Regions from separate parts of the Brevibacterium sp. OS20 genome, predicted to be linked through region 1. Evidence: predicted binding sites of a transcription regulator. Region 1 holds the regulator's gene; each other region holds the start of a gene.
What was found. Region 1 encodes HrcA, which represses chaperone genes, less so after heat shock. Its sites were predicted from a motif close to TTNGCACTCGNNNNNNNCGAGTGCNAA; they were not measured.

Region 1 (9,673 bases):
GGTCCCGCCGATGACGAGCGCAGGATCGTCGGTCCCAGCAGCACCGGGATTGCTCCACAGTCGGTCAGTGCATCGAGTTCGCCGTTGCTGATGCCGCCCTCGGGGCCGACGACGAAGACGATGCGCTCCGGCGGCTGCGCCGAGTCGTTCGCGATCAGGCTATTCAGCGCTTCGGAGAGCCTGCGCTGAGCGGTCTCGTGGAGGACGAAGACCGCATCGGCGTCGTCGAGGGTCTTGGCCAGGGCGGCTCCGCGGGCGAGGCCGTGGAGGATGGGAAATCGTGCTCGTCTGGCCTGCAGGGAGGCCGCTCCGAGGAGGTTCTCCCATTTCGCGGCCATCTTCTCCCGCTTCTTGGCCGGCCAGTCGGCGATCGAGCGTTCAGCGGCCCAGGGAATGACGTCGTCGACGCCGATCTCCGTGGCTGTTTCGATGGCCCGCAGGTCCCGGTCGCCCTTGGCCAGGGCTTGGACGAGGACGAGGCGCGGGCCCGTGCGCTCCTCGACCGTCACCTCGGTGACATCGATCGTCAGCTCATTCGCCGAGGCGGCCGTGACGGTTCCGCGCGCACGTGTGCCTTCCCCGTCGACGATGTCGATCTCCTCGCCGGGACCGATCCGACGCACCCGCACCGCATGCCCGGCCACGTCCTCACCGAGGGTGAGGGCGGACCCGACGACCGCCTCGGCGGCGGTGGCGGAACGGAAGACGGGAAGACTCACCGACCGGCGAACCTCTCACGCATGCGGGAGAACATTCCGCGGTTCTCGGTCGAGATCTGGGCGCGCGGAGTCTCTTCGCCGCGCAGTTCGGCGAGTTTCTCGAGCAGTTCGCGCTGTTCGTCGTCGAGTTTGTCCGGGGTGAGGACGTCGACGGTGATGAGCAGGTCGCCGCGGGTCTCCGAACGCAGGCGGGCGGCTCCGAGCCCGGGAAGTTTGACGATGGTGCCGGACTGGGTGCCGGCGGCGATGGTGAGGTCCTGAGTGCCGTCGAAGGTCTCGAACGGGATGGTCGCACCCAGGGTCGCTGCGGTCATCGGCACGGAGACGGCGGCCCGGAGGTTGTCGCCGTCGCGCTGGAAGACCTCGTGGCGGGTGACCATGACCTCGACGAAGAGGTCACCGGCGGGTCCGCCTCCGGGGCCGACCTCACCCTGGCTGCTCAGCTGGATGCGGGTGCCGTCGGAGACCCCGGCGGGGATCCGGATCTTCATGGTCCGCTGTTTGCGCACTCGTCCGTCGCCCTGGCAGTTGAGGCAGGGGTTCGGGATGACGGTGCCGAAGCCGTGGCAGGAGTTGCAGGTCTGGTTCGTGACCATCTGACCCAGCAGGGTCCGGGTCATGCGCTGGACGCTGCCGGCTCCGTGGCACAGCGAGCAGGTCTCGATCTTCGTGCCTTCCTGCGTGCCGGCGCCCGAACAGGTGTCGCAGACGACTGCAGTGGTGACATCGAGGTCGACGGTGCCGCCGAAGGCCGCGGTCTTCAGGTCGATATTGACTCCGACGAGGGCATCCTTGCCGCGCTGGGTGCGCGGGATCGGACCCCCGGCCTGACCGCCGCCGCCGCCGAAGAAGGTCTCGAAGATGTCGCCGAATCCGCCGAATCCGCCGCCGGCCGGGAAGCCCTGACCGTTCTCGCCGCCGCCCATATCGTAGTTGCGGCGCTTCTCCGGGTCGGAGAGCACATCGTAGGCCAGTGAGATGGCCTTGAATTCGTCCTCGTGACCGGGATTGACGTCCGGGTGGTACTTGCGTGCCAGCTTCCGGTACGACGACTTGATCTCAGCCGCGGAAGCATCTTTGGACACTCCGAGTGTTTCATAGTGATCGGCCACAGAAACTTCTCTCTCCCTGACGTAGTGGTCTTCTCTGTTCGTGGTGGTGGCTGCGTCCTTGCGCGGTGCTCACCGGTGATGCGCTGCCCGCCTGCGGGTGCCCCTGGTCGATGTCAAGGGACCTACCCTCGATCGAGGATCGAGGACACGTATTTGGCGACGGCACGGACTGCCGAGATCGTCGTCGGATAGTCCATTCGGGTCGGGCCGAGCACTGCCAGTCTGGCCGAGGAACCCGCGTCATGACCATATTCGGCGGCGACGACGGAAGTCGAGCTGAATGATTCGTGAGTATTCTCACGCCCGATGCGCACGCTGATCTCCTCGTGGTCTTCTGCCATCGAGGTGAGCAGCCTGAGCAGGACGACCTGTTCTTCGAAGGCTTCGAGGATCGGGGCCATCTTCTCTCCGAATTCGCTTCCGGAGCGGGCGAGGTTCGCGGTGCCGGCCATGATGATGCGCTCTTCACGCGTCGCGGCCACGAGGTCGACGACGGCGGCTCTGACCTGTTTGAGCCCGGAGTCGTCACGAGCGGTCGGCTCACTCGATTCGGTGGCGGTCGCCTCGGCGGCGGGGGCCGATCCGAAGACCTGCGCGAGTGTGCGTCCGGCGAATTCGGCGTTGATCTGATCGCGCAGTCCGCGGACGGCGTCTTCGTCGAGCGGGCTCGGGGTGATCACGGTCTTCTGCTCGACCTGGCCGGCATCGGTGATGAGGACGACGAGGATCCGGCCGGGTCCGAGACCGACGATCTCGATGTGCTTGATGCGCGCCCGCGACACCGTCGGGTATTGGATGAGCGCGACCTGTCGGGTGAGGCCGGAGAGGACGCGGACGGTGCGGTCGAGCATCTCGTCGAGATCGACGTCGCCGTCGATGAGCTGAAAGATCGCGCGCCGCTCGGCGGTGGTCAGCGGTTTGAACTCGTCGATCCGGTCGACGAACATCCGGTAGCCGAGGTCGGTGGGGATCCGTCCGGCAGAGGTGTGGGGCTGGGCGATATAGCCCTCTTGTTCGAGCGCGGCCATATCGTTGCGGATCGTGGCGGGAGAGACGCCGAGGGTGTGGCGCTGGACGATCGCCTTCGATCCCACGGGTTCGTTGGTGGCGACGAAGTCCTCGACGATGGCGCGCAGCACCTGTGCACGTCTGCTGTCGTTCATCGCGGATCTCCTCTCCGTCTCGCCGATCCATCGCGGTCCCGTGCCTGCGCTTGGCACTCTGTGAGTCTGAGTGCCAATTCTACGCCTCTCGTTCCCGGAATTCATTTCAGGGGTGGCCTGCGGGTCTGCACGCCTGCGGGACCGTCCTTGATTATGGTGGGTGCCCGTGAATGCTTTTGATCGATATGGTCCCGATGTGCTCTCCGGTTCCTCCCCGTCGTCGCACCGTCCGAAGAAGTCCCGCCAGGTCGAGCTCGGCCTGGGCATGGTTCTCGAGGATGCGATGAGCGGCTATGTCGGTGCTGTCGTCGGCGCGGAGAAGACCACGGCCGGTGTCGTCGTCAAGCTCGAAGATCGCGTCGGCAAGGTGCGTGCCTTTCCCCTGGGACCGGGCTTCCTCCTCGAGGGCCGGCCCGTCGATGTGCAGCTGCCGAAGAAGAAGGCGCAGCAGCCCGGACGGACGGCGTCGGGGTCTCGCGCCGTGGTCGGCGCGAAGGCTCGGGTGGCTCGTGGGTCGCGGATCTGGGTCGAGGGCAAGCACGACGCCGAACTCGTCGAGAAGATCTGGGGCGATGATCTGCGCATCGAAGGCGTCGTCGTCGAACCCTTGGGCGGTCTCGATGATGTCACCGACAAGCTCGAGGCCTTCGGTCCGGATCGGGACCATCGAGTCGGTGTCCTCGCCGACCATCTGGTTAATGGGACGAAGGAATCGAAGATCGCCGAGGCGGTCCGTGCCGATCCGCGCTACCGCGATGTCGTCCACATCATCGGTCACCCGTACGTCGATATCTGGCAAGCGGTGAAGCCCCACGTCGTCGGCATCCGCGAATGGCCGGTCGTCCCTCGCGGTGAGGATTGGAAGACGGGAATACTGCGTCGCATCGGATGGCCGCATGCCGACCATCGGGACGTTGCCCGCGGGTGGGTGCGCATCCTCGGGAAGGTGAGCACCATCGCCGATGTCGAACCGACGCTGTCGGGTCGCGTCGAGGAGCTCATCGACTTCGTCACCGTCGGCTGAGTGACTTCGGTGGTGCGGCGCGGTGGTTCTTGGTGGTCACGCGGATCTGTCGGCGTGTGCCGACGGCGTGTGCCGAATCTGTCACAGGAGTGAGGCTTTCCCGACATCCTCGGGACACTTGGCTCGGCTAGTGTGAATGGCAAGCGTTTCTCGAAAGGATCCCCATGTCGTATCACCCCGAGCAGCCGGGCAGCCGGCCGATGCCGCCGAACTACTCTCAGGCCTCAGGTCCGCAGCAGCACTACGCGCCGCAGAGCCAGCAGTATTCTCAGCCGCAGACGCACAGCGGTCAGACGAACTACGAGGGCCAGCCGGGATATGGTTCGCAGCGGGCGTACGGCGCTCAGCCGAACTACGGGGGCCAGCCGGGATACGGCGCGCAGCCGGGCTACGGTATGCCGCAGATGCACAACCCGGCGATGTTCGACTCCCGCTCCCTGCCTGAGCAAGCCTACGGACCCGGCTCCGAGCAGTTCTGGATGGCCCACGAACCCGACCGGACCACGGCATTGTGGACCCACCTCGGCTCGCTCATCTTCGGCTTCATGCCGCTCATCATGTTCCTTGTGAAGAAGGACGAATCGCCGTTCGTCCGCGAGCACTCACGTCAGGGTCTCAACGCGATGATCACGAACACGATCGTCACCTTCGGTGCGCTCTTCGTCTTCGGCTTCGTCGGTTTCATCCTGGCACTGGTGACCTTCGGGATCGGCATCATCGTCATGTATGCGGCGCTCATCGTTCCGCTCGTCTACTGCGTCTTCTACATCATCGCGGCCGTCGCAGCGAACAAGGGTGAGGGGTATAAGTTCCCGCTCACAATCAATTTCGTGAAGTGACCATTCCCGCTCACCCCGGGTTCTCTGGGGCTGCCCGGACTCTCTGGGTTAGTGTGGAGTGATCGCACACTCTGAAGGGACTCTCATGTCGGACAACCCGCAGCAGCCGAACAACGAACAGTCACAGCCGATGCCTCCGAACTACTCCCCGCAGTCGGGCTCGCAGCAGCCGTACACCCAGCAGCCACAGCAGGGTTCGCAGCCACAGCAGAGTGGTCAGGCCCAGCAGGATGGTCAGGCCCAGTACGGCTCGCAGCCGCAGACCCCTCAGCAGGGATCGCAGCCGGGCTATGGCTCGCAGCCGCAAGCCGGGTACGGCTCCCAGCAGCAGAATCCGGCCTCCGGATCTCAGCAGCAGAACCCTCAGCAGCAGTATGGTTCCCAACCGGGCTACGGTTCGCAGCAGGCAGGCGGCGCCCAGCAGCCGTACGGTTCTCAGCAGCCCTACAGCGCTCCGCAGGGACACCCTCAGCCCGGTTACGGATTCCAGGGAGCATCGTCGGCGCAGTCGGCTGCCGCAGGAGTGCCCATGGGGGCCGAACTGCCGGATGCGGCCTACGGCCCGAATTCGCTCGGATTCTGGAATGCAGATCAGAGTGAACGGACGACCGCACTGTGGTCGCACCTCGCTCACGCCGCCACCTATGTCGTCGGTGTCGGCTGGATCGTCACGCTCATCCTCTTCATCATCAATAAGGACAAGTCGCCGTTCCTCCGCCATCATGGCGCACAGTCGCTGAATCTGCTGATCATCGGCGTCATCGCGGCGTTCGGCATCGGGCTGATCGGCGGAATCCTCACGATCGTCGGAATCGGCTTCCTCATCCTCCTGCTCCTGCCGGTGCTCTCGATCTACATGATCGTCATCGAGATCATCGCCGGCATGGCAGCCAACCGCGGTGAAGGCTACCGCATTCCGATGACGCCGAACTGGATCAAGTGATCTGACGTCCAGTGAGAGCCTCACCCCGGCAGATTCGCTGAACAGCTCGCCCCGCCACTCGTTCCCGAATGGCGGGGCGAGACTCATTCACACGTATTCGGTGAGGATGCGCACCATATAGTCGGCCATGAGTCGTCCCTGCAGAGTCGGCTGGAACCAGCCGGTCGCGGCACCATCGGCGTCGAGCAGTCCCTGCCTGACGAAAGTCCTGATCGCCTGTTCGCTGCCCGGGGCCAGAGAATCGAGACGCAGCTCGCGGTCGATCCTGGCCGCCAGCATGATCCGTTCGATCTCCCGGGTCTGAACGTCGAGGACCTCACGACCGATCGCCGGGGACTCCCCCGCCAACAGCCGATCGGCCCAGGCACGGGGGTGTTTGGCATTCCAGAACCGCACGCCTCCGACGTGTGAGTGGGCGCCGGGCCCGAAGCCCCACCAGTCGGCATTGCGCCAATAGGCCATATTGTGCTCACAGCGGGTCTCGAGACCGGTCGACCAATTGCTCACTTCGTACCAGTGCAGACCAGCAGCGGAGATCGCTGCGTCGGCGATCTCGTATTTGTCGGCCAGGTCATCCTCATCAGGCATCGGCAGTTCGCCGCGGCGAACCATCGCACCCATCTTCGTTCCCGGTTCGACGATGAGGGAATATGCCGAGATGTGATCGACCTCGTTGGACAGCGCCACGTCGAGAGAGCGACGCCAATCGTCGATCGACTCCCCCGGGGTGCCGTAGATGAGGTCGAGGCTGAGCTCGAGGTCGGCGTCCTTGACCCAGCGGGCCACCTCGGGGATCTTCTCCGGGTCGTGGGTGCGGTCCAAGGTCGCAAGCACGTGCGGCACGGCCGACTGCATACCCATGGAGATCCGGTTGAAACCGGCTCCGGCAAGGGTCGCGATGTAGTCGGGGTCCAAGGTGTCGGGGTTGGCTTCGGTGGTGATTTCGACATTCTCGGCCAGGCGGAAGCGGGCGCGGACATCGTCCATCACCCCGGCGAGCACATCCGCTGCGAGCAAGGTCGGGGTGCCCCCGCCGAAGAAGATCGTCGAGACCTCACGGTCGCCGGCCCCCGCCTCGGCGAGGGTGGCCACGGACAGATCGAGCTCACGGGCGAGATTGCTGCGGTAGTCCTCGCGGGACGCGCCCGGGCCGAGATCGTCGGCGGTATAGGTGTTGAAGTCACAGTAGCCGCAGCGGACCCGGCAGTACGGGACGTGGATGTAGAGGCTCAGCCGCCGCTCCGCGGCCCCGATCCCCACCGATGTCGGCAGCGAACCGTCGCGCGGAGGGACCTCACCGGTCGGTTGTGCGGGCACTTACTTCTTGCTGTCCTTCGTCTCCGGCTCGTCGGAGGACAGGGCCGCGATGAACGCTTCCTGCGGAACCTCGACGGTGCCGACCATCTTCATCCGCTTCTTGCCTTCCTTCTGCTTCTCGAGCAGTTTGCGCTTACGGCTGATGTCACCGCCGTAGCACTTCGAAAGGACGTCCTTGCGGATGGCGCGGATGGTCTCGCGGGCGATGATGCGTGAGCCGATGGCCGCCTGGATGGGCACCTCGAACTGCTGGCGCGGGATGAGCTTGCGCAGCTTTCCGGCCATCGCCACACCGTAGGAGTAGGCGTTGTCGCGGTGGACGATTGCGGAGAACGCATCGACCTGGTCGCCGTGCAGCAGGATGTCGACCTTGACGAGGTCGGAGGCGTCCTGGCCGTCATCGGAGTAGTCGAGGGAGGCGTAGCCCTTGGTCCGGGACTTCAGCTGATCGAAGAAGTCGAAGACGATCTCGGCCAGGGGCAGCCGGTAGCGGATCTCCACACGGTCCGAGGACAGATAGTCCATGCCCTGGAGTTTGCCGCGGCGATCCTGGCACAGTTCCATGACCGCGCCGATGTAGTCGCTGGGGGTGAGGATCGTGGCCTGCACCATCGGCTCCCGGACTTCCTTGATCTTGCCCGTCGGGTACTCGCTCGGGTTCGTCACCACGGTCTCCGAACCGTCTTCCATGGTCACGTCATAGATCACGGACGGGGCGGTGGAGATGAGGTCGAGATCGAACTCCCGTTCCAGGCGGTCGCGCAGGACTTCGAGGTGGAGGAGACCGAGGAATCCGCAGCGGAAGCCGAAGCCCAGTGCCGTCGAGGTCTCGGGTTCGTAGGCGAGAGAGGCGTCGTTGAGTTTGAGTTTGTCCAGCGCGTCGCGCAGCACCGGGTAGTCGGACCCGTCGATCGGGAAGAGTCCGGAGAACACCATCGGTTTGGGCTCCCGGTAACCGCCGAGGGCCTCTGTCGCGGGCCCCGCAGCGGCGGTGACGGTGTCGCCGACCTTCGACAGACGCACATCCTTGACACCGGTGATGAGGTAGCCGACCTCACCGACGCCCAGTCCCTTCGTCGCCTTGGGCTCGGGCATGGAGGCGCCGATCTCCAGCAGCTCGTGGGTGGTGCCGGTCGACATCATCTCGATCTTCTCGCGTGGGGACAGAGAACCGTCGATGACGCGGACATAGGTGACCACACCGCGGTAGGTGTCGTAGACGGAGTCGAAGATCATCGCGCGGGCCGGGGCCTCGGCATCGCCGACGGGCGCGGGGATATCGGTAATGATGCGGTCGAGGACCTCCTCGACGCCTTCGCCCGTCTTGCCGGACACGAGCAGGCAGTCCTCGGGTTCGCAGCCGATGAGGTTGGCGAGCTCTTCGGCGTACTTCTCCGGCTGTGCAGCCGGCAGGTCGATCTTGTTGAGCACGGGGATGATCGTCAGATCGTTCTCCATGGCCAGGTACAGGTTGGCCAGCGTCTGGGCTTCGATGCCCTGAGCGGAGTCGACGAGCAGCAGGGCACCCTCGCAGGCGGCCAGGGACCGCGAGACCTCGTAGCTGAAGTCGACGTGCCCGGGAGTGTCGATCATGTTGAGCGCGTACGGGGTGTCCTCGTGCTCCCACGGCATGCGCACAGCCTGGGATTTGATGGTGATTCCGCGTTCGCGTTCGATGTCCATCCGGTCGAGGTACTGGGCACGCATATCGCGGTTCTCGACGACGCCGGTCATCTGGAGCATGCGGTCGGCCAGGGTCGATTTGCCATGGTCGATATGAGCGATGATGCAGAAATTGCGAATCAGCTCGGGTGAGGTGGCAGACGGTGAGATCCGCTTTGCAGCTTCCTTATTCACCTGAGGTGACATGAACGCCCTTTCTTTGACAGACCAGGTCCCCAGACAGACCGGATCCCCCATTGTTTCATGACTTGCGCGCGGACCTGGAATCCACGGGCGTGCACGTCGTGATCGTCCGGATCTTTCGCGATTCGCCCCGCCGAACGGTGCCGATCGGGGAAGATGGTCTCATGAGCGAATTCCGGGTCATGAGCTTCAACCTCCGCTATCCCGCGATGGACGGTCATCCGGTGGCCGAGCGGCTGCCCATCGCCGCCGATCTCATCCGGCGTGCACGTCCGCACCTCATCGGCACCCAAGAGGGCGAACTCGACCAGCTCGAGACGCTCATCAGCCTGCTGCCCGAGGAGTACATCTGGCTCGGAGAGGGCCACTCCGGTGGCAACTCCGGCGAGTTCACAGCCGTGATCCTCGATTCGAAGCGCTTCGATGTGGAAGGCGTGGACATCAGCTGGCTGTCCGAACAGCCCGACACCGTGGCCTCGGAATCGTGGGGAGTCTCGCATGCGCGCACCCTGACGACAGTCGATGTCCGCGACTTCGAATCCGACCGGCGTCTGCGTGTGCTCAACACCCACCTCGATCACAAGTCCGAGCGAGCCCGTCTCGAGTCCGGTCGGATCATGGCCGAGACCATCGCCGAGGCGGCCCATCCCTGCGTGGTCACCGGCGACTTCAACGTCGCCACCGGCTCCC
Region 2 (9,673 bases), 760 kb from region 1:
TCGATGCCGGGGTCCTCGTTGAGGCCGCGGACGTGTACTTCATCGACTTCGAGCACCTCGACACGGCGATCCGTGCCGACGCCGCGAACCGTGACCTAGACGCCACCGACGCCGACGCCGCGGACCGCGAGGTGGACACCGCCGACGCTGCCGCAACCCGCGCCTCAACGAGCCCGGTCACAGGCACCACGGGAACAGGATCCGCTCTGACGAGCCTCACAGAGATCGCCGCACAGAACAAGGCCGCCTACCAGGCCGCTGTCGATCGCACACCCGAATGGGAGTACGGCAAGGAAACAGCAGCAGTCGACGCTGACAGCGACCACATCACCGGCACCGCAGGCAGTCCGGGGACCGTCGAAGGCGAGGTCTTCGTCGTCCACTCCCCCGCTGACTTCTCATCATTCCCCGACGGAGCGATCCTCGTCGCGCGCACCACGAACCCGGCATGGACCGCCCTGTTCTACCAGGCCGGCGGGGTGATCACCGAAAGCGGCGGAGCACTTTCACATGGAGCGGTCACCGCTCGAGAACTCGGACTGCCCGCCGTCATGGCCGTGCGCGACGCAACCAGCAGATTCACCTCCGGCCAGCGCGTCCGCGTCGACGGATCCAACGGAAACGTCATCGAACTCGACTGAGGCGCAGAGCTCGATTCAGCCCGGACGACAGTTCTACACAGTCTTAGTTGAATAGCCCATGTTTGAAACCGGGCTGCTCAACTCAAACTGGGCTGCTCGCCGCGGCCTTGCCGGACGCCTCGGCGGTAGCCATCCGCAGCACCCGCACCTCACACGGCTTCGAGCGCTTCGACGGGGCTGATCGATGTGGCCGCGCGGGCAGGTTCGCGGCTGGCGACGAACACGGCGATGAGGGTGCCGACGATGACGGCGATGACGACCGTCCAGGGCACGCTCGGTGCGAAGAGGCCGAGCAGCGGCGAGAGCAGGGTCAGCGCGCCGACCCAGCCGAAGCCGATGCCCAGCGGGACGGCGACCGCGCAGGCGGTCAGACTCAGCTGCAGGCCTTCGGCCGTGATCATCCGACGCACGCGCTTCGGAGTCTGGCCGAGCGCCATGAGCAGCCCGATCTCCTGAGTGCGCTGACGCACGGAGAGCATGAGTGTGTTCGCGACGCCGATGACGGCGATGATCACGGAGAAGAGGATGAGGGCCAACGCGAACAGCATCGACTTGTCGATGACGGTGGCCAGCGCGTCTTCGAGGCCGCCCCACCCTTCCTCGCCGAGCGACCTGGCATACCGCAGCAGCTGATCACGGAAGGTGGTCATGGCGGTGGCGAACATGACGATGAGCGTGATGCCGATGACGAGACCGATGACCGTGCGCGCGTTCCGGGTGGGATGGCGGGCGATCGTCGAGGCGGCCAACCGAGACACAGCGGTGCGTCCGCACAGCCAGCCGATCGCTGCCTGCAGGGGTGGCAGGATCCACGGATGGCCGATGATGACGCCGAGGAAGGTCAGGCTCGAGCCGAATGCGGTGAGCACCACGCTGATCACGCTGATCCGATGATCGGCGGCCCCGATCACGGAGTTGACGAGGAACGTCACCCCCATGGACAGCAGAATCAGCGAGGCGGTGAGCCCGCCGAGTGAGGCGCGGGCATCCTCGGGCCGGGCCTCCACCGCCTGCGAGGTCGCCTCGATCGGTGAGATCCCCGTGATGCGGCGCGCGCCCAGGTACGCCGACAGCCAGGTCACGATGATCGTGGCGAGCGCTGGAACAGCCATGGTTGGGGTGAGGAGGGCGACCTCCTCGGTGATGGCGCTGCCCAGATAATTCTGGGCCGCTTTCGCCAGCCCGGTTGACGCCGCGAAGGCGAGCACCGCGGCGGGGACGGAGATGATCAGGCCCTCCACCGAGGCGGCCCTGCGCAGCCGTTTCGACGACGCCCCGATGAGGCGCAGCAGAGCCAGCTGGCGGCTGCGACCGGCGATGATGATCGAGAACGTGTTCGCGATGACGATCGCGGAGACGAAGAGAGCGATGAGGAAGAAGGTGACACCGATCATCGAGAGGAAGTTCTGCGCGGTCTCGGACTCGGCGATGATCTTCTCGGACGACAGCCACGCGGTCAGGATCGCGATGCCCTGCATGATTGCGGTGCCGAAGAGAGCGGCGATGAAGACGACGAGGATGCTGGGGAAGAACTGCCGCGGATTGGTTCGAATTTCGCGCAGCGGGTTCATCGACTCACCGCGGATTCGGCGCGTTCGTCGATGTCGAGCATGGTCGAGGCGATCGCTTCGGCGGTGATGGTGTCGTTCAGTTCCGTCACGGGGGTGCCGTCGGCGATGAAGATCACGCGGTCGGCGTGGGCGGCGACGATCGGGTCGTGAGTGACGAGCACGATGGATTGGCCGAAGTCGCGGACGGCCTCGACCATGATCACCATAACTTCGCGACCGGACTTCGCGTCGAGGTTGCCGGTCGGTTCGTCGGCGAAGAGGATGTCGGGGCGGGTTGCGAGCGCCCGGGCGATGGCGGTGCGCTGCTGTTGACCGCCGGAGAGCTCGTTGGGTCGGTGTTTGAGGCGGTCTTCCAGCCCCAGGCGGTGGACAACCGTGGTGATCCAGGCGCGTTCGTCGGCATTGGGCCGACGGTCGTCGAGTTCGAAGGGCAGGCGGATATTCTCTTTGACGGTGAGCGTGGGCACGAGGTTGAACGCTTGGAAGACGAATCCGATCCGGCGGCGGCGCAGGGCGGTGAGGTCGTCGTCGCGCAGCTTCGTGATCTCCTGTTCGCCGAGGTGGACTGAGCCCGAGGTGGGACGATCGAGTCCGGCGAGGACGTGCATAAGTGTTGATTTCCCCGAGCCCGAGGGCCCCATCACTGCGGTCAGTTTGGCCGGTGCGATGTCGAGGCTGACCCCGCTGAGAGCCGTGACCGCTGCCCCTTTCGGATCGAAGACCTTCGAAACGTCGCGAAGTCGGGCGATGGGCATCGTTGGGCCGGTGGTCATAGATTCCTCATGCGTCGGTGCAAGCTGTCATTTCCAGACTAACGAGGATCGGGCTTAAGAAACATGAAAAGCGACTGGCCAGTAGGTGTGAGCGAGCTGTGTACGGTCTGCTGCGAGCGGCACGAGGGAGGGCACTCTGGGCCGGACCGCGTGCGAGGTACCGACCCGCGTGCGATGGCCGTCCCGCCTGCGATGGCCGTCCCGCCTGCTATGGTCCGCTCCCTTTCTCTGGCCGCGCGGCTTCTCATGTGGTCCACTTGGGAGATGACGAATCCAGCGCTCCACCTATCGACGTCCATCGACGCCTCACCCGCCGAGGCGGCGGCCTTCGCCGGCGATCCCGCGAACCTTCCGGCCTGGGCCGCAGGACTGAGCAATGGAATCCGCGAGGCGGGCGGCCGCTGGATCACGGATTCCCCGATGGGCGAGGTCGAAGTCCGCTTCGGCCCGCACACGGAGCTGGGCATCCTCGATCACGACGTGATCTTCCCCGACGGCACGATCGTGCACAATCCCCTGCGGGTGCTCGCCAACGGCACCGGCGCCGAGGTGGTCTTCACTCTGTTCCGTCTGCCAGGAGTCGACGACGCCCAGTTCGACCGGGACGCCGACATGGTTCGTGCCGACCTTGTCCGCCTGCGCACTCAGCTCGAGAGCGACCGCGCCTGAACACGCCCTGCCTGAGCACCCTTCGTCCAGGCCTCGCGCGCGTGCACAAAGCCGACACCAACGACACGGCCCCACGCCCGAGCACGCCCTAGACGGCACAAAGCGCTCAACAACGGCTGGGTCACAGTGGCTTCAGGCCTTTTGTACACCTGTCTCTGAATTGCCCAGGCTCTTCAGTGTGCATTTCAGAGCAGGGTGTGTCGAAAGTGGAATCCTGCGCGCCCGAGGCCCTTGAGCCTACCTGCGCGCGGAACGCAGCCGGCGATATGCGCGGCGGGCGAAGTCTGCAGACTGTCGGCTCGCGCTCTCGACACGGCGCGCTGCCCGGACGGCAGGCTCTGCCTCGCGCCGCTCATCACGTCGGCGGGCCTCGTCGCGTTCGGTGCGTACGCGCTGCAGCTGCGACTTCACCGCCTGCACCTCTTCATTCAACCGTGCCGCCTTCCGGTCCTTGAGCGCCATCACCAACCCATAGTTCTGGACGGCGTTGAGACGTTCGCGGACAACGCCGATGTTGTCGACGTAAGGGTTGTCGATCACATCGGCGTGAAAGAAGCCGGGTGCTTCGGACTCCGCCGCTCCGGGAGTGACGCCCAGCGTCTTCGCCACGACGAAGTCCCACCACTCCCTATGCTCGGCGCGGCGCTTCTGCGACTGCGAACGCAATCGGTTCGTGAGCTCGCCTCGGTCCTCCACCGCGCCGACCCCAGTTGCCACAATGTCGTCGACCGAATCGAGCGGCAGCACGAAGTCCTCCATACCGACGTTCTCAGCAGCTCCACGCATGCGGATCGACGAATAGAGGTTCGGCGCCAGTGAGATGAACGGGACGCCCGCGGCTCCAGCGAAAATCGCAGCGTGGTACCGGGTCCCGACGACCAATTGGGCTTGCTCCGTCAGGGCGATGAGCTCTCGTGCGGTGAGCATCCGGGTGGGAACGACCTCAGCATGCCCGCTGGCCCGAGCGATCTTCATATCAGTGAGCTGGTCTCTCGTCTCCGGCGCTGGTGGCAGTGCCCCGCCGTGCGGCACAAGCAGCACCCGCAGGCCGGTATCCTCGGCAAGCCGACGTGTGAGTTCCGCCAACCGCGCATGATAGTCATCATCGCTGAGCATCGGGGTCGAGGCCTTCTCGGCGAAGCTCGCCAGGATGAACGGATGCTCGGTCAGATCCGATACGGCAGACCGGTCCTCGTCGCGCGCTGTCAATGAGAACGCGTCGTCGACCTGACGACGCGCCGTGGCCGAACCTCGTCCGAGGTCGTCGACGAGGTGAGTCGTGTAGCTCTCTCGAGTCCCGACGAACTCCGCTTCGGAGAGGAGTTCGTGAACGATGTCCCGATCCTCGTCGTAGATGAGCGGGCCGAGCGTCTGACTGGTCAACGCATACGGTTTGCCGAGGACGCGAGCGATCTTCGCCAGGGTCGCACGCTCATAGATGTGGTGGGCGAACATCGAGTTGAGGTTACCGCCGCCGGCGATGAGGACAGCATCGGACTCACGAACCGCCCCGATGACGTCAATCGCCGGGTCATCTGCCTTGAGCGCTGCCCGATCTCCACCGACATAGTCGAGAACTTTCGCCATCCGCGAGGCATTCGGACGTCGGTCGCGCTTGAACCCGATACGCTTGACAGCGTCGACACCGTACATTTCGCTCGCGTGCTCAGGTTCACCGGCAATGAGTGTGATGGCGATGTCCGAACGGGCACGGAGCGCATCGATGGCCAGTTCGGTCATGGCCTCATCGCCGAGATGGTAGAACCGGCTCCAGCCTACGTCGCCGATCATCGTAATTCTCTTCATGGATCCCTTGTTCACGTCATGCACTGCAGAACTTCAATCGAATATTCCGATCACTGTAACGACAGCGATGGGTTCGCTCGTGAACAGCACCTGTCTCCGAGGTGAATACGTTCGCGTTCAAGCCGACGCCAAGGTCAGGCTCGGATACAGCCACTCAGAATGCGTTGAATAAGCGGCGGCCGCCTCGGTGAGGGTGAATACGCCGATGAATGCGACAGTGGCCCGGAACGTGATGTTCCGGGCCACTGTCGTGGTCAGAGACGACTCAGTCCGAGCGAATGGCTCAGGCTTCGTCCTCCTCGTCCTTCTTCTCGACGACCAGAGTCTCGGTGGTGAGAACCAGGGCGGCGATCGAAGCGGCGTTGCGCAGCGCCGAACGGGTGACCTTGACGGGGTCGATGATTCCGGCGCCGATGAGGTCGCCGTATTCGTCGATGGCGGCGTTGTAGCCCTGGCCGGACTCGAGGTCCTGGACCTTGGCGACGACGACGTAGCCGTCCTGGCCCGCGTTGGCGGCGATCCAGCGCAGCGGCTGGACGACTCCGCGCTTGACGATCTCGGCACCGGTGAGTGCGTCACCGGACAGACCGAGGTCGTTGCCGTCGAGGACCTTCGCAGCGTGGATCAGAGCCGATCCACCGCCGGCGACGACTCCCTCTTCGATGGCGGCTCGAGTAGCGGACACGGCGTCTTCGACGCGGTGCTTGCGCTCCTTGAGCTCCACCTCGGTGGCGGCGCCGACCTTGATGACGGCGACTCCGCCGGAGAGCTTGGCCAAGCGCTCCTGCAGCTTCTCGCGGTCCCAGTCGGAATCGGTGTTCTCGACCTCGGCGCGGATCTGAGCGACACGACCGGCAACAGCATCGTCGGCACCGGCACCATCGATGATGGTGGTGTTGTCCTTGGTGACGGTGATGGTGCGGGCGTTGCCGAGCTCTTCCAGGGTGACCTGGTCGAGCTTCATGCCCATGTCCGGGGTGACGACCTGGCCACCGGTGAGGACGGCGAGGTCCTCGAGGATGGCCTTGCGACGGTCACCGAAGCCGGGAGCCTTGACGGCGGCGACGTTGATGATTCCGCGCAGCTTATTGACGACCAGGGTCGACAGAGCTTCACCCTCGATGTCCTCGGCGATGATGAACAGCGGCTTGCCTGCCTGCTGCACCTTCTCGAGGACGGGCAGGAGCTCCTGGATGTTGGAGATCTTGCCCTGGTTGATGAGGATGAGAGCGTCGGAGAGCACAGCCTCCTGGCGATCGGCATCGGTCACGAAGTGCGGCGACAGGAAGCCCTTGTCGAACTGCATTCCTTCGGTGATCTCGAGTTCGACGGACGCGGCCTGCGACTCGTCGATCGTGATGACGCCGTCCTTGCCCACCTTGTCGAAGGCATCGGCGATGAGCTTGCCGATCTCAGGCGACTGAGCCGACAGACCGGCGACGTGTGCGATCTCCGAGGAGTCGGCGACGTCGCGGGCGATCGCGCCCAGCTGCTGCGAGACGGCCTCGACGGCGGTCTCGATGCCGCGCTTGAGCTGTCCGGGTGCGGCACCTGCGGCAACGTTGCGCAGTCCTTCGTTGACGAAGGCCTGAGCGAGAACGGTCGCGGTGGTGGTTCCGTCACCGGCGATGTCGTTGGTCTTGGTGGCGACTTCCTTGGCCAGCTGTGCGCCGAGGTTCTCGTAAGGATCGTCGACCTCGACCTCACGGGCGATGGTCACACCATCGTTCGTGATGGTGGGGGCGCCCCACTTCTTGTCGAGCACGACGTTGCGGCCCTTGGGTCCCAGCGTCACCTTGACGGTGTCGGCCAGGGTGTTGACACCCTTTTCGAGTGCACGACGGGCTTCGTCGTTGAATTCCAATGATTTAGGCATTCGTCCTCCTGTCAGTGAAGTAGTTGTTCAGGGGATTCAGCCGATGACGGCGAGCACGTCGCGAGCCGAGAGCACGAGGAACTCTTCGCCTGCGTACTTGACTTCGGTGCCTCCGTACTTGGAGTAGATGACCTTGTCGCCGACGGCGACGTCGACCGGCACGCGGTTACCGTTGTCAGCAACACGGCCCGGGCCCACTGCGACAACTTCGCCTTCCTGAGGCTTTTCCTTGGCGGTTTCGGGAATGACCAGACCACTGGCGGTAGTCTGTTCTGCTTCGACCTGACGGATGACAATCCGATCTTCGAGTGGCTTGATGGAGACCGACATATCGGGCCCTCTCCCTTCGCTGGGTTCTATTTCATCGAGTCAGACGGCGGCTTATGCCATGAACCTCTCGTCGTCGCGGGTGCCGAGCGATTCGACCGTCTCATGAAACTGGCACTCAATGAGTGCTAGTGCTAATTCTGACTCTAGAACGCTCTTAGCACTCGGTCAACTTGAGTGCCAGCAATTCGTCATGCTCTGGGCGAAAGTTCAGATTGGGCCCCGGAAGCCGGGGCAGCGGGGCACCGAAAAGCGTGGGCCCCGAGGATCTCTCCTCGGGGCCCACGCTCCTTGCTGACCGCCTCAGCTCAGTTGTCGATATCTGTTGTCAATGACGGCCAGAGTTCATGGCCTATACAGGCGCTCAGTCGGTTACTGCGAACCTGATCTCAGATCAGGCGCAGGCCCACTGTCCCCAGCCGGCTTCAGCCTGGAGCTTCTTGGCGCGCTGGAACTGCTCCTGCGGGCTGGCATCCGACGGATTGCCGCTGCCGCCCATGGCCTGCCAGGTCGAGGGCAGGAACTGGAACAGACCGAAGTGGGTGCCGTTCGAAGCCTTCGGATCGAAGTTCGATTCGCACTCGACGACCGAGTACCACTTGGAACCGGGTCCGCCGAGCATCGCCTTGATCTCGGCGGTGGACATGGAACCGCTGCCGGAGCCGCCGCCGGTGCTCGAGTCACCGGAGTCACCGGAGTCGCCCGAACCGGAATCGCCGGAGTCACCCGAGTCGGAACCGCCGGTGTCAGCCGGCTCCTCCTTCTTCTTGGTGCCCTGGATGACGACCTTGGTCTTGGGTTCGGAGAGGACCTTCTCGTCCTTCTTCTCCTTCTTGACCTCTTCGCCGTTGATCGTCTTGACCTTGTAGGTGACCTGCTTCTCGCCGTCCTTGCCTTCGGTCTCGACCTTGGTCTCACCCTCGTAGAGGGAATCGGACTTCTTGGTCTCGACCTTGGCCTTGATGGCCTGCTTGTCCTTGACGGTGTCGTTCTTCACGCGGTTGACGGTCAGCACCTGGCCGTCGGAGACCTCGGCGGACATCGGCACGGACAGGAAGTCGTCCTTGTCGAGCTTGACGCCCGTGTCCTTGAGGGCTTCCTTGGCGGTGCCCACAGCGGCCGAGACCTTGTGGTCCTTGCCGTCGGCGACGACGGTGAGGTCCTTCGACGTGGTCACCTCAATGTCATTGCCTTCGTCCTTCAGACGCTGGCTGGCCTTCGCGTTGAGGTCGGCGCCCTTCGCGTCGACACCGAGGTCGGCCAGAGCCTGACCCACGGTGTTCGCATTGGTCCATTCGTTCGTCTCTTTGCCATCGACGGACAGCGCAACCTTCTTCGCCGTGTTGACGGTGATCGTCATATCACGGTCGACCTTGGTGCCCACACCGGGCTTGACCTGGTCGCGCTTGTCGACATCGATTTCGTGGCTGTCGAGGATGTCCCCGACCGTTCCTCCGAAGGTTCGGATCTCTTCGGCCTGTCCGTTGACCTCCAAGGTCACGGGCTTGTTCATGGTCACAACCGCGCCCGTGCCACCGACGAGTCCGGTGATCACGACCGCCTGTGCAGCGATCTGAACCTTGCGGTTCTTCAGAAAATCAATCACAAAAATATCCCTGAGCAGAGTTTATCGACCTGTTCACTGTAACCGATTCGTTACACGGTTCGCAAAATATCACGGAAATGTAACGGTGTGAGTTTCCTGAGGGCGTGTCTGACCTGGAGTTCCCCGTGTTTCCGGGGCATTCCCGATCGTGACATTCCCCCGCCGAGGCGGCGCTGCGTCCCGTTATCTCGCTCACAGAACGAAGGGCTGAGCCCGGCTCAGTCCCAGCTGCCGAGGGCCCGCTCCGCGTTGTTCCACACGGCCGCGCACAGATCCTCTTCGCTCATCCCGCGCACCTCGGCGAGTTTCCGCGCCGTGACCGCCGTGAGGTATGGACCTCCCGGCTTACCGCGATGCGGGTGCGGGGTGAGGAAGGGTGCGTCGGTCTCCGTCAGCAGGAGCTC
Region 3 (9,673 bases), 1.0 Mb from region 1:
AGCACCGAAATGCACCCGGCCCATTGTCTTCGACAGTGGGCCGGTTCTGCCACTGCCAGAGAGGAACCCCGATGAAGAATCGCTTCGTCAAAGACAACGGACTGACCATGCGGATGGGATGGACGATCTTCCTCAACGGCCTCATCTATGTCGTCCTCATCCTCGCGATCTGGTGGATCTTCGGACAGAACATTCCCGGAGTCATCATCGCCGTCCTCATCAGCGCCGGCGCGTTCTTCTTCCAGTGGTACTTCTCCGACAAGATCGCCATGCGTGCCATGGGCGGACGGGAGGTCTCCCCCGAGGAGGCTCCGGAGCTGCATACGATCGTCGACCGACTCTGCCAGCTGGCCGATTCGACGAAACCCCGCGTGGCCGTCTCGAACTCTCCGATCCCCAATGCCTTCGCCACCGGCCGCTCCCCTGAGCGCTCGGTGGTGTGCGTGACCCGTGGTCTGCTCGAGAAGCTCGACCGTGATGAGGTCGAGGTCGTGCTCGCCCATGAGCTCTCACACGTCGCCCACCGCGATGTCACGGTGATGACGGTTGCCGGCGTCACCGGTGTCGTCGCCGCGCTGATGATGCGCGCCGGTTACTACATGAGCTTCGGACGGTCGAACAACAATAACAACGGCATTCCGATCCAGCTGCTCTTCATCCTCGTCGGTGCCGTCGTCTACGGGCTCTCGTTCGTCCTCATCCGCGCCCTCTCCCGATATCGCGAGTTGGCCGCCGACCGCGCAGCAGCCATCCTCACCGGTGCACCGTCGACCCTGGCGTCGGCGCTGACGAAGCTCAGCGGAGACATGGCCAAGATCCCGGAGAAGGATCTGCGGTCGTCCGCCTCGGCGAACCACCTGGCTCTCATCCCCGCCATCAGCGGAAAGGCCGCCTTCGGCCAGCTCTTCTCCACTCACCCCTCACTCGAGAAGCGACTGGAGCAGCTGGCCCAGATCTCCGCCCAGCTCTCCCGCCCCGAGTGAGCACCAACTGCACCTTTTGAACTGCGCACCACCGAATTAGGAGCTCCATGGGATTCTTCGACGCACTGCTCGGCCGGTCCAAACCGAAGCGGGCCAACCTCGACGACCTCTTCGCCCTGCCGCCGGCGGCACTGACTCTGCAGGCCGCGACCGGCTTCACCCCCACCGGTGTCGGGGCCGTCGCCTTCCGTCAGGTCGAGGGAGCCGCGTTCCAATCCGCCGAGTCCGAAAGCGTCGCCCTCATCGGCTCCGACCCGGCCGCCTCGGTGAGGCAGGAGAACGACGGGTTCGGGTTCACGTGGCAGGTCGTGGCCGATGAGAACGCCGAGGTGGTCAACCTCGTCACGAACATCCACGCCGTGAACTCGGCGCTGGTCAATCAGGGCTTCGACACGATGCTGCTGTGCACAACCGTGTACTTCGTCCATCCCGATGGACGCCGGATGGCGTTGGTCTACCAGTACAAGCGCGGAACCTTCTATCCGTTCGTGCAATTGGGCCCGAAACAGCGGGACAACCCCCTGGAGATCCAGGTCAAAGGCATCCTCTCCAACGAATTGCCCTTCGAAGAGGACACGTCGAACTGGTCGGCTCTGTGGGACGCCCCGGGCATCAACGACGCCCCGGGAGCTCCTGAGCTGCGGTAGGCAGTTCAGTCCGAACAGAGAACAGTTCAGTCCGAACAGAGAGCAATTCAGTCCGAACAGAGAGCAATTCAGTCCGAACAGACAGATGGAGGGCGTCCCTGCAGGGACGCCCTCCACTCATATCCGAAGCTGTCAGCCTTCCTCAGCTGCCACCTCGATGACTTCGCCGAGAGCTTCGATACGATCGCCGGGACGGATCGTAGCACCGCGGCGGGTCTCGACCTCGCCGTTGACGCTGACCTCACCGTCGGCGATCATGTCCTTGGCCATGGCACCGTGTTCGGCGATTCCGTGGAGTTTGAGCAGCTGACCGAGTCTGATCGACTCGCCGCGGATCTCGATCGTGTCCATCAGAACATGTCTCCGAATCCGTCGAACAGGCCGCCGCCGTCGCCACCGTCGCCTCCGAAGAAGCCGCCGCCGTCACCGCCGCCCGTGTCACCGCCCATATCGCCACCGGCGTCGCCCATGTCGCCGCCGTAGGCGCCGTCCCAGCCGCCGCCCATTCCGCCGAACATCATGGCACCCATGAGGACGCCGGGCAGCAGGCCGGAGCCAGCGTAGGAATTGAAGTAGCCGCGGTTGTATTCGGCGTAGGCCGGCCCGGCCTCCCAGTAAGCGCGACGGGTGTGTCCGTCACCGGTGACGACCTTGCGCACCAGCGGATCGGCGCCGACAGCGACGCGTTCGGCGTCGGCAGCGCACACGGGCACGGGGCGCAGCTGGCCGCCGGCCGGAGCCCAATCGATGTCTTCGGCCGAGGGACCGTGCTGCGGGTTGAAGAAACAGGGCGGACGACGCACCGGCAGGGGTTTGCCTTCGACCCGGGCGCGAACGCATTTGGCGGCATAGCGGCCGTCTTCGAGCGCCTCGGTGACGTGGCGGATGTCAGTGGGTTCGGAGACCTTCTCGAGTGTCTCCTTGGCGACGTCGTACGAGTCGAGCGCCTGCTTGTAGTCCTGCGCTCCGCCCGTGTCGAGGTCGACGCCAGCGGTGATGACGTCGAGTTCGGCGACTTCCTCACCGAATGCGGTGACGTCCTCTTCAGCGGTCTTCTTCACCTGCTGAAGTTCAGCGGCGTGCAATTCCTGCTGCCGCTTCTTCTCCTTGCGGTGACCGATGAAGAAAACGGCCCCGAGAACTACGAGCAGCAACAGAAATACTTCAGTCACGATCCATGCCTCCCAGGCTAGCTTTGTCCTCGAACAGTATGCCCGATGAAACTGGAAGACGTCTGAGCCTGTGCCCCACATCTGCTCAGTCCCCGGCCGTCGATGACGGCTCAGTCCCGGCGGTGGAAGACCGGTGCATGCAGGTCACGCGACGCCGTTGCGCGCGGGTCATCGAACACCGCCGCTCGCCCAGTGCGCCACCGCCTCAGACGGCCAGTGCGCCACCGCCTCAGACGAGGGCCACGAGACCTTTGACCAAGGCCGCGATCCCGCCTCCGAAAGCCAGGACGAGCATCCCGATCCGCGCTGCGCCCACGTCGATATGGCGGGAGAGCCAATCGCCTCCGGCGAGGCCCGCCACAAGGACGAGCCCGAGTCCGATCCAGACTCCGAGCTCCAGGTGAAGCCAGGTCCCTCCGTCGATGATCACCTTCATCACCACCGCCGAGGCGGTCCCGACGACGAGGAACGGCTGCAGGGTGGCCGCGAACGACCGTTGTTCCCAGTTCGTCAGCACAGCGAAGGCGCTCACCGCCGGCCCCCCGGCTCCTGCCGCGGCAGACATCGCCCCGGAGAAGAGACCGGCCGCCAGGCGTGTGCCGATGTTCGCGGGGATCGTCCGCCCCAGCTTCCCCAAGGTCAGTGAACTGATGAGGGAGACGATGATGAGTGCGCCGATGAGGATCTGCAGCGGCGGGGTCGGCATCGATGACGACAGGAGTGCGCCGGGGATGGTACCGATCACCGCGCCCAAGGAAAGATGCCGGAAAGGCGGCCATTCCACCTCTGCGAAGGTGCGGACGAAGACGGAGAATGAGGCGACGATTCCGCAGATGTTGACGAGGATGACGCCGCTGAACGGATCGAGGAGAAGGACGAGGAAGGGACCGCTGACCAGGCCGAATCCCATCCCGGTGACGCGTTGGGACAATGCGCCGAGGAACACGGCGAAGAGGATGAGCACGACAACGGGTTCCACTCGGTCGAGTTTAGTCCAGCCCGATTCCCGGCTGATCCTCAGTCTCACCGCTGATCGCGGGGTTAGAGTATTCACCATGAATGCCAGTCCCCTCTGGTCGCGGTTCAGCGCAGATCCCCGCTCGTATGGGCGGGTCCGGGCCTCTGATGCCGACCGCGCGGTCGTCAGTGATGTCCTCTCGGAGGGTTATGCTCTCGGTCAGCTCGACGTTGAGGAGTTCGATGAACGCACCGAGGCGGCTGCGAAGATCAAGACGCTCGGTGAAGTCCCAGAGCTGATCGAGGACCTCGTCCTCGCCGATCCGGCCGAGGTCGAGCCTGGCAAGCTCGATGATGCGGGCCGTGCGCAGGCACTGGCTCGCCTCGAGGCAGAGCGGGTGCCGATCACGCCGGAGCAGATCGATGCCGCGGCGCATAAGTACTACCGAGATCGGGTGCGTCGTGCACTGCTCGGTGCTGTTGCAGGACCGGTCGGGATCGTGCTGGCGATCTGGGCGATCTCGTCGATCGCATCTGGAGGGTTCATCTTCTTCTGGCCGATCTTCGTCATCATTCCCACGCTGCTCGGCGGACTGGGACACATCGCGCGCAAGGACGAGATCATCCGCAACCGGAAGAAGGAGCTCACTCGACGGGCCCGGGCTCAGCTCGGTGATGCTGAGGCCAAACGACAGCTCGAGGAGGGTGAGCCTCCCGAGCGGGATTATGAAGCGGACTTCGGTACGGGCCTGCAGCCGCCGCATCCCTCTCATCCGCCGTACTCTCCCGGACAGATCTCACGACGGGAAGAGCGGGACCGGCGCCGGTCGCATCGCCGCCATAACCGCGACAATCCCTGGGACTGAGGTTACGTTCCGGGTCTGGCAGGGTCTGGGCCTCTTCAGGCCCGGAAACTCCGTTTCCTACTCAGACCGGGAACCTCCGGGACCGTCTCAGGCCGGGCACGTCCGGAACCGTTTCAGACTTGGAAGATCCGGATCTGTCCGAACTCCTGTGCTTTGTGCGTGGTGAACCACATCGTGTGCGAGAAGTGCCGCAGGTCGTCGCCGTCGGCCTCGGCCTGCCAGTATCCCCACGCGGCCGCGGCTTTGCCGTGGGTGATCGCTGCTTCGAGGTGGCCGACCTCGTGAGAATGGCCGGACAACTTCAACAGCGCTTCGACGACGGCTTCCCGGCCCGTGTGGGTTTCGACGTCGGAAGGGTGAACGACCTGGAGCACGCAATCGTCGGCGATCACCTCGTTGAGTGCTTCTCTGTCGCCGTTGAAGAGATTCTCCTCGAACGTTGCAACGAAGACGTTCTTCGGACTGTTTCCGCAGGCGTCGGTTCCGGTGAAGGTCATGGACCCAGCCTATGCGGGCCCGAGCGGTGTCACAACGGGTCGGCGGGCCGCCTCGGCGATGATGGTCGCCGACGCACGACGAGCGGACACTTCCGCGTGAACGATCTGACCGTCGGGCCGGGACCCGAGAGTCCGAGCACGAAAACGGCCGTGCCGGCACCCTTGCGGGCACCGGCACGGCCGATCGAACAAGCGGTGGCTATCAGAAGCCCATGCCGCCCATTCCACCCATTCCGTCCATACCGGCAGCTGCGTCTGCACCTGCGGCGGCCTTTTCGGGCTTGTCGGCGACGACCGACTCGGTGGTGAGGAACAGACCGGCGATCGAGGCGGCGTTCTGCAGGGCAGAGCGGGTCACCTTGACCGGGTCGTTGATGCCGGCGGCCAGCAGGTCCTCGTACTCACCGGTGGCGGCGTTGAGACCGAATCCGGCTTCGAGGTTGGCGACCTTGTCGGCAACCACACCGGCTTCGAGGCCGGCGTTCGTGGCGATCTGCTTCAGCGGGGCTTCGATGGCAACCTTGACGATGTTGGCACCGGTGGCCTCGTCTCCCTCGAGTGCGAGGTCGGCGAATGCGGCCTTGCCAGCCTGGATGAGCGAGACGCCGCCACCGGCGACGATTCCCTCTTCCACAGCAGCCTTGGCATTGCGCACGGCATCTTCGATGCGGTGCTTGGTTTCCTTGAGCTCAACCTCGGTGGCGGCTCCGGCCTTGATGACTGCAACACCGCCGGCCAGCTTGGCCAGACGCTCCTGCAGCTTCTCACGGTCGTAGTCGGAGTCCGAGTTCTCGATCTCGGCGCGGATCTGAGCGACCCGTCCGGCGATCTCCTCGGCGTCTCCGGCACCCTCGACGATGGTGGTCTCGTCCTTGGTGATGACGACCTTGCGGGCGGTGCCCAGCAGATCGGTGGTCACGCTGTCGAGCTTGAGCCCGACTTCCTCGGACACGACCTGGCCACCGGTGAGGATGGCGATGTCGGCGAGCTGAGCCTTGCGACGGTCACCGAAGCCCGGAGCCTTGACGGCCACGGACTTGAAGGTGCCCTTGAGCTTGTTCAGCACCAGGACAGCCAGGGCTTCGCCCTCGACGTCTTCGGCGATGATGAACAGCGGCTTGTTGGACTGCTGGACCTTCTCGAGGACGGGCAGCAGGTCCTTCACGTTCGAGATCTTGGAGTTGACGATGAGGATGTAGGGATCCTCAAGGACAGCTTCCTGGCGATCGGTGTCGGTGACGAAGTAACCGGAGATGTAGCCCTTGTCGAAGCGCATACCCTCGGTCAGTTCGAGCTCGAGTCCGAAGGTGTTGGACTCCTCGACGGTGACGACGCCTTCCTTGCCGACCTTGTCGATGGCCTCGGCGATCAGTTCACCGATTGCGGGATCTCCGGCGGAGATGCCAGCGGTAGCGGCGATCTGTTCCTTGGTCTCGATGTCGATGGCGTTGTTCAGCAGGACGTTCGTGACGGCCTCAACGGCCTTCTCGATACCGCGCTTGAGGCTGAGCGGATCAGCACCGGCTGCCACGTTGCGCAGGCCTTCGCGGACGAGAGCCTGTGCGAGCACGGTAGCGGTGGTGGTTCCGTCGCCTGCGACGTCATCAGTCTTCTTGGCGACTTCCTTGACGAGCTCGGCGCCGATCTTCTCGTAGGGGTCCTCGAGTTCGATCTCCTTGGCAATGGAGACGCCATCGTTGGTGATGGTCGGTGCGCCCCACTGCTTTTCGAGCACGACATTGCGACCGCGGGGTCCAAGGGTCACCTTGACCGCGTCCGCAAGCTGGTTGAGGCCAGCTTCGAGTCCTCGACGAGCTTCTTCGTCGAATGCAATCATCTTTGCCATAGTGGCTTAGATCCTCCCTGATGGAGTGGAGTGGGCATCCAGAGCAGTCGTCAACGCCCGCGACGGCAGAGAGTGTGTCCGCATGTTCCATTCCACATATGGACCACGCTCTCGAGACGACTGGTGGGAACCCATCGGTTTTCACCAGTACTAGATTTAGCACTCTCCCCATGCGAGTGCAAATGTTTGTCGCCCGCCAAGATGGGCGAGGGCAGTTCAGATCCGCGAGTTGTCGGCGCGCGATGGAGGCGCAGCGGGCAGTTCGGCCCAGCGCGAAACGCTTGGCGCAGGCCCGATTGCCCACGATTTCGAACAGCCCAGTTTAGGGCGAGTAGCCCTGTTTTCAACATGGGCTGCTCAACTCACACTGGGCTGAATCGAAGTCCATGCGCACGGGTGCACCCGACGCGGCCCCCGCGCCCCGCGGGCACTGAAAAGCGCCGAGCAGTTGCCTGCTCGGCGCTTCCCCCGTGCGATTGGTGCCGGTCGGCCCGAAGGCCGTTCCGACTCCCCGCCGCAGCGGATCAGAAAACTGTGCTGACAGCAGCCAGTCTCAGAGGAGGGTGACGGACTCCGCCTGAGGACCCTTTTGTCCTTCTCCAACTTCGAACTGAACCTGCTGGCCCTCTTCGAGAGAGCGGTAGCCGTCCATCTGGATTGCGCTCCAGTGAACGAACACGTCCTGGTTGTCGCCTTCAAGGGTGATGAATCCATAGCCCTTTTCAGCGTTGAACCACTTGACGGTACCTTGTGCCATTACTTCTCCATACAGTGCAGTGCCATTGAAATCCCGCATCGCAGCCGCGATCAGATGACCCCACCCGAGATACGGAAGCTAGTAAAACTCAACTGACCCCGCGACTTCTCTCATTGACCTCTAGAGAATAATCTCGGTGAAGCACGAATAGAACACAAGGTGCTGTGCTTGCCTAGCTGTTGCAACTCTACCGCAGGCGCGCATCCCACCTAGAGCGGTTCAACACTGTTATAGATTCGTTACCTAAGGGTTTCTGCCCTGTTCACAGCGGGGATCGCGGCGAATGGAATCAGACCATTCGGTCAGGAATTCGCCGAGGCGGCCCACCGTCCCATGACCCGACCGCAACCAAGGAGTCCCTCAGCCTCATGGCCTCATGGCCTCATCGCCGAGGCGGCCGAGGCCGAACCGATCGCGCCGACTCAGTCGCGCTGCCGCGCCGCCGAATCGCTTCGGATCACTCCGAGTCCCCGCCTCCACTGGGTTCGGGTCCGCGATCGGCGATGTCCGAACAGATGACGACCGTGATGTCGGCTTCGAAGTCGGACGAGGCCTCGGTGGCGGAGACTCCCAGCGACTTGGCGACGAGTTTGGCCTGGGACGCGTTCTCCTCGCCGTTGTAGTACACGGTCGAATCAGAGAGGTTCGTCGAGTAGTTGCCGACCTGCCCGAGCTTCCAGCCCTTCTCTTCGACAGCCTCGGAGAACTTCTTCGCTGCACCGGAGACGCCGGAGCCGTTGAGCACGTCGACGGTGATCGAATCGTCCGCGACGCTGACTTCGCTCTCACTCGGTGAGGGTTCGGCCGACGCCGATTCGGAGGCCGGAGGGTCGGCGATCTTCGACTCGGGGTTGCCCATCGAGGAGAAGATGATGTTGATGGCGGCCACGACCAGCAGGACAGCGACCAGGGCGAGGATGATGACCAGCGAGATGGCACCGATGTTCGACGACGCCGCGGACTCCTGTCGATGGGCACCGCTGCGCCGGCCGGGCTCGATCTCGTCGAATTCGTCGGTCATGTCTACCTCGAGACGCGGGCTTGGGCGCGTTCGCTCTGCCGCGTGCTGCGGATACGGCGAAGGCGCTTGACCAGCATGGGGTCGCTGGCCAGAGCTGCAGGATTGTCGAGAAGCGAGTTGAGGATCTGGAAGTAGCTGGTGGCTGACATGTCGAAGCGCTCACGGATCGCGTGGTCCTTGGCGCCTCCGTATTTCCACCACCGCCGCTCGAACTCCAAAACGGCCACCTCGAGCTCGCTCAATTCTGAGGTGTCGTCGTTCGGCGGCATAGAGGTTGTGCTCCTTCGAGAGGTGTCTGTGCTTCTATCCTATCGCCGGATCGGCGGTACCGAAATTTCCGGCGCGCCGCCGAGGCTGTGAGGTCGATCGCGACCGGGGCACGGCTCGTGGGACGGCAACTCGCACATGCCCGGCGGCTGCTGCGCCCGCAACTGCATCACCCCGCCGCACGGCACCGGATCGGTGACCGTGTCGACGGGGTGAAGGGAACGACCTGCGCCGAGGCGGGGCCGCCTCGGCGAACCGGGTGACCCGATCACGAGGATCGGATCGACCCCACATTCGACCGCAAGAGCAGGGCCGCCTCAGCGGGATCGGATCAGCGGATACGGATGTTGACCTGCTTGATCTGGGTGAAGCCTTCGAGCATGCCCTCGAGCGAGGCCTCGCGGCCGAAGCCGGAGGTCTTCATGCCGCCGTAAGACTGGCCGGCCAGCTGGCCGCCGCCCTGGTTGACCTGGACCCAGCCGGATTCGATCCGGTTGGCCATGGTCAGGGCCGCGTCGACGTCCTTGGTGAAGACGAAGGCCGCGAGTCCGAAGTCGGAGTCGTTGGCCATGTCGATGACCTCGTCGATGTCCTTCCACGGGATGACCGAGAGGACGGGGCCGAAGATCTCTTCACGGCTGGTCTGCCAGTCGTTCTTCG

Region 2: groES (co-chaperone GroES) is a predicted target of HrcA. The motif match lies at 7,821-7,847, and genes of this name have one in related genera.
Region 3: groL (chaperonin GroEL) is a predicted target of HrcA. The motif match lies at 7,125-7,151, and genes of this name have one in related genera.

The regions. Positions count from the first base shown of each region.
Region 1 covers NZ_CM166367.1:2,297,095-2,306,767, forward strand. Annotated here, with positions in the region: gene ACVZTU_RS10365 (16S rRNA (uracil(1498)-N(3))-methyltransferase) at 1-719, opposite strand, end outside; gene dnaJ (molecular chaperone DnaJ) at 716-1,831, opposite strand; gene hrcA (heat-inducible transcriptional repressor HrcA) at 1,954-2,994, opposite strand; gene ACVZTU_RS10380 (DUF3097 family protein) at 3,155-4,018, shown strand; gene ACVZTU_RS10385 (magnetosome magnetite crystal formation protein family) at 4,183-4,857, shown strand; gene ACVZTU_RS10390 (DUF4870 domain-containing protein) at 4,943-5,800, shown strand; gene hemW (radical SAM family heme chaperone HemW) at 5,888-7,117, opposite strand; gene lepA (translation elongation factor 4) at 7,118-8,986, opposite strand; gene ACVZTU_RS10405 (endonuclease/exonuclease/phosphatase family protein) at 9,148-9,673, shown strand, end outside.
Region 2 covers NZ_CM166367.1:3,059,432-3,069,104, forward strand. Annotated here, with positions in the region: gene ACVZTU_RS13700 (PEP/pyruvate-binding domain-containing protein) at 1-641, shown strand, start outside; gene ACVZTU_RS13705 (FtsX-like permease family protein) at 791-2,212, opposite strand; gene ACVZTU_RS13710 (ABC transporter ATP-binding protein) at 2,209-2,985, opposite strand; gene ACVZTU_RS13715 (SRPBCC family protein) at 3,250-3,654, shown strand; gene ACVZTU_RS13720 (polysaccharide pyruvyl transferase family protein) at 3,892-5,460, opposite strand; gene groL (chaperonin GroEL) at 5,744-7,336, opposite strand; gene groES (co-chaperone GroES) at 7,373-7,666, opposite strand; gene ACVZTU_RS13735 (resuscitation-promoting factor) at 8,058-9,269, opposite strand; gene ACVZTU_RS13740 (TatD family hydrolase) at 9,488-9,673, opposite strand, start outside.
Region 3 covers NZ_CM166367.1:3,302,153-3,311,825, forward strand. Annotated here, with positions in the region: gene htpX (zinc metalloprotease HtpX) at 72-983, shown strand; gene pspAB (PspA-associated protein PspAB) at 1,031-1,630, shown strand; gene ACVZTU_RS14800 (RNA-binding S4 domain-containing protein) at 1,763-1,981, opposite strand; gene ACVZTU_RS14805 (hypothetical protein) at 1,981-2,802, opposite strand; gene ACVZTU_RS14810 (sulfite exporter TauE/SafE family protein) at 3,032-3,781, opposite strand; gene ACVZTU_RS14815 (DUF1707 SHOCT-like domain-containing protein) at 3,858-4,625, shown strand; gene ACVZTU_RS14820 (DUF4440 domain-containing protein) at 4,739-5,122, opposite strand; gene groL (chaperonin GroEL) at 5,325-6,968, opposite strand; gene ACVZTU_RS14830 (cold-shock protein) at 7,522-7,725, opposite strand; gene ACVZTU_RS14835 (LytR C-terminal domain-containing protein) at 8,183-8,746, opposite strand; gene ACVZTU_RS14840 (DUF3263 domain-containing protein) at 8,749-9,015, opposite strand; gene ACVZTU_RS14845 (aldehyde dehydrogenase family protein) at 9,345-9,673, opposite strand, start outside.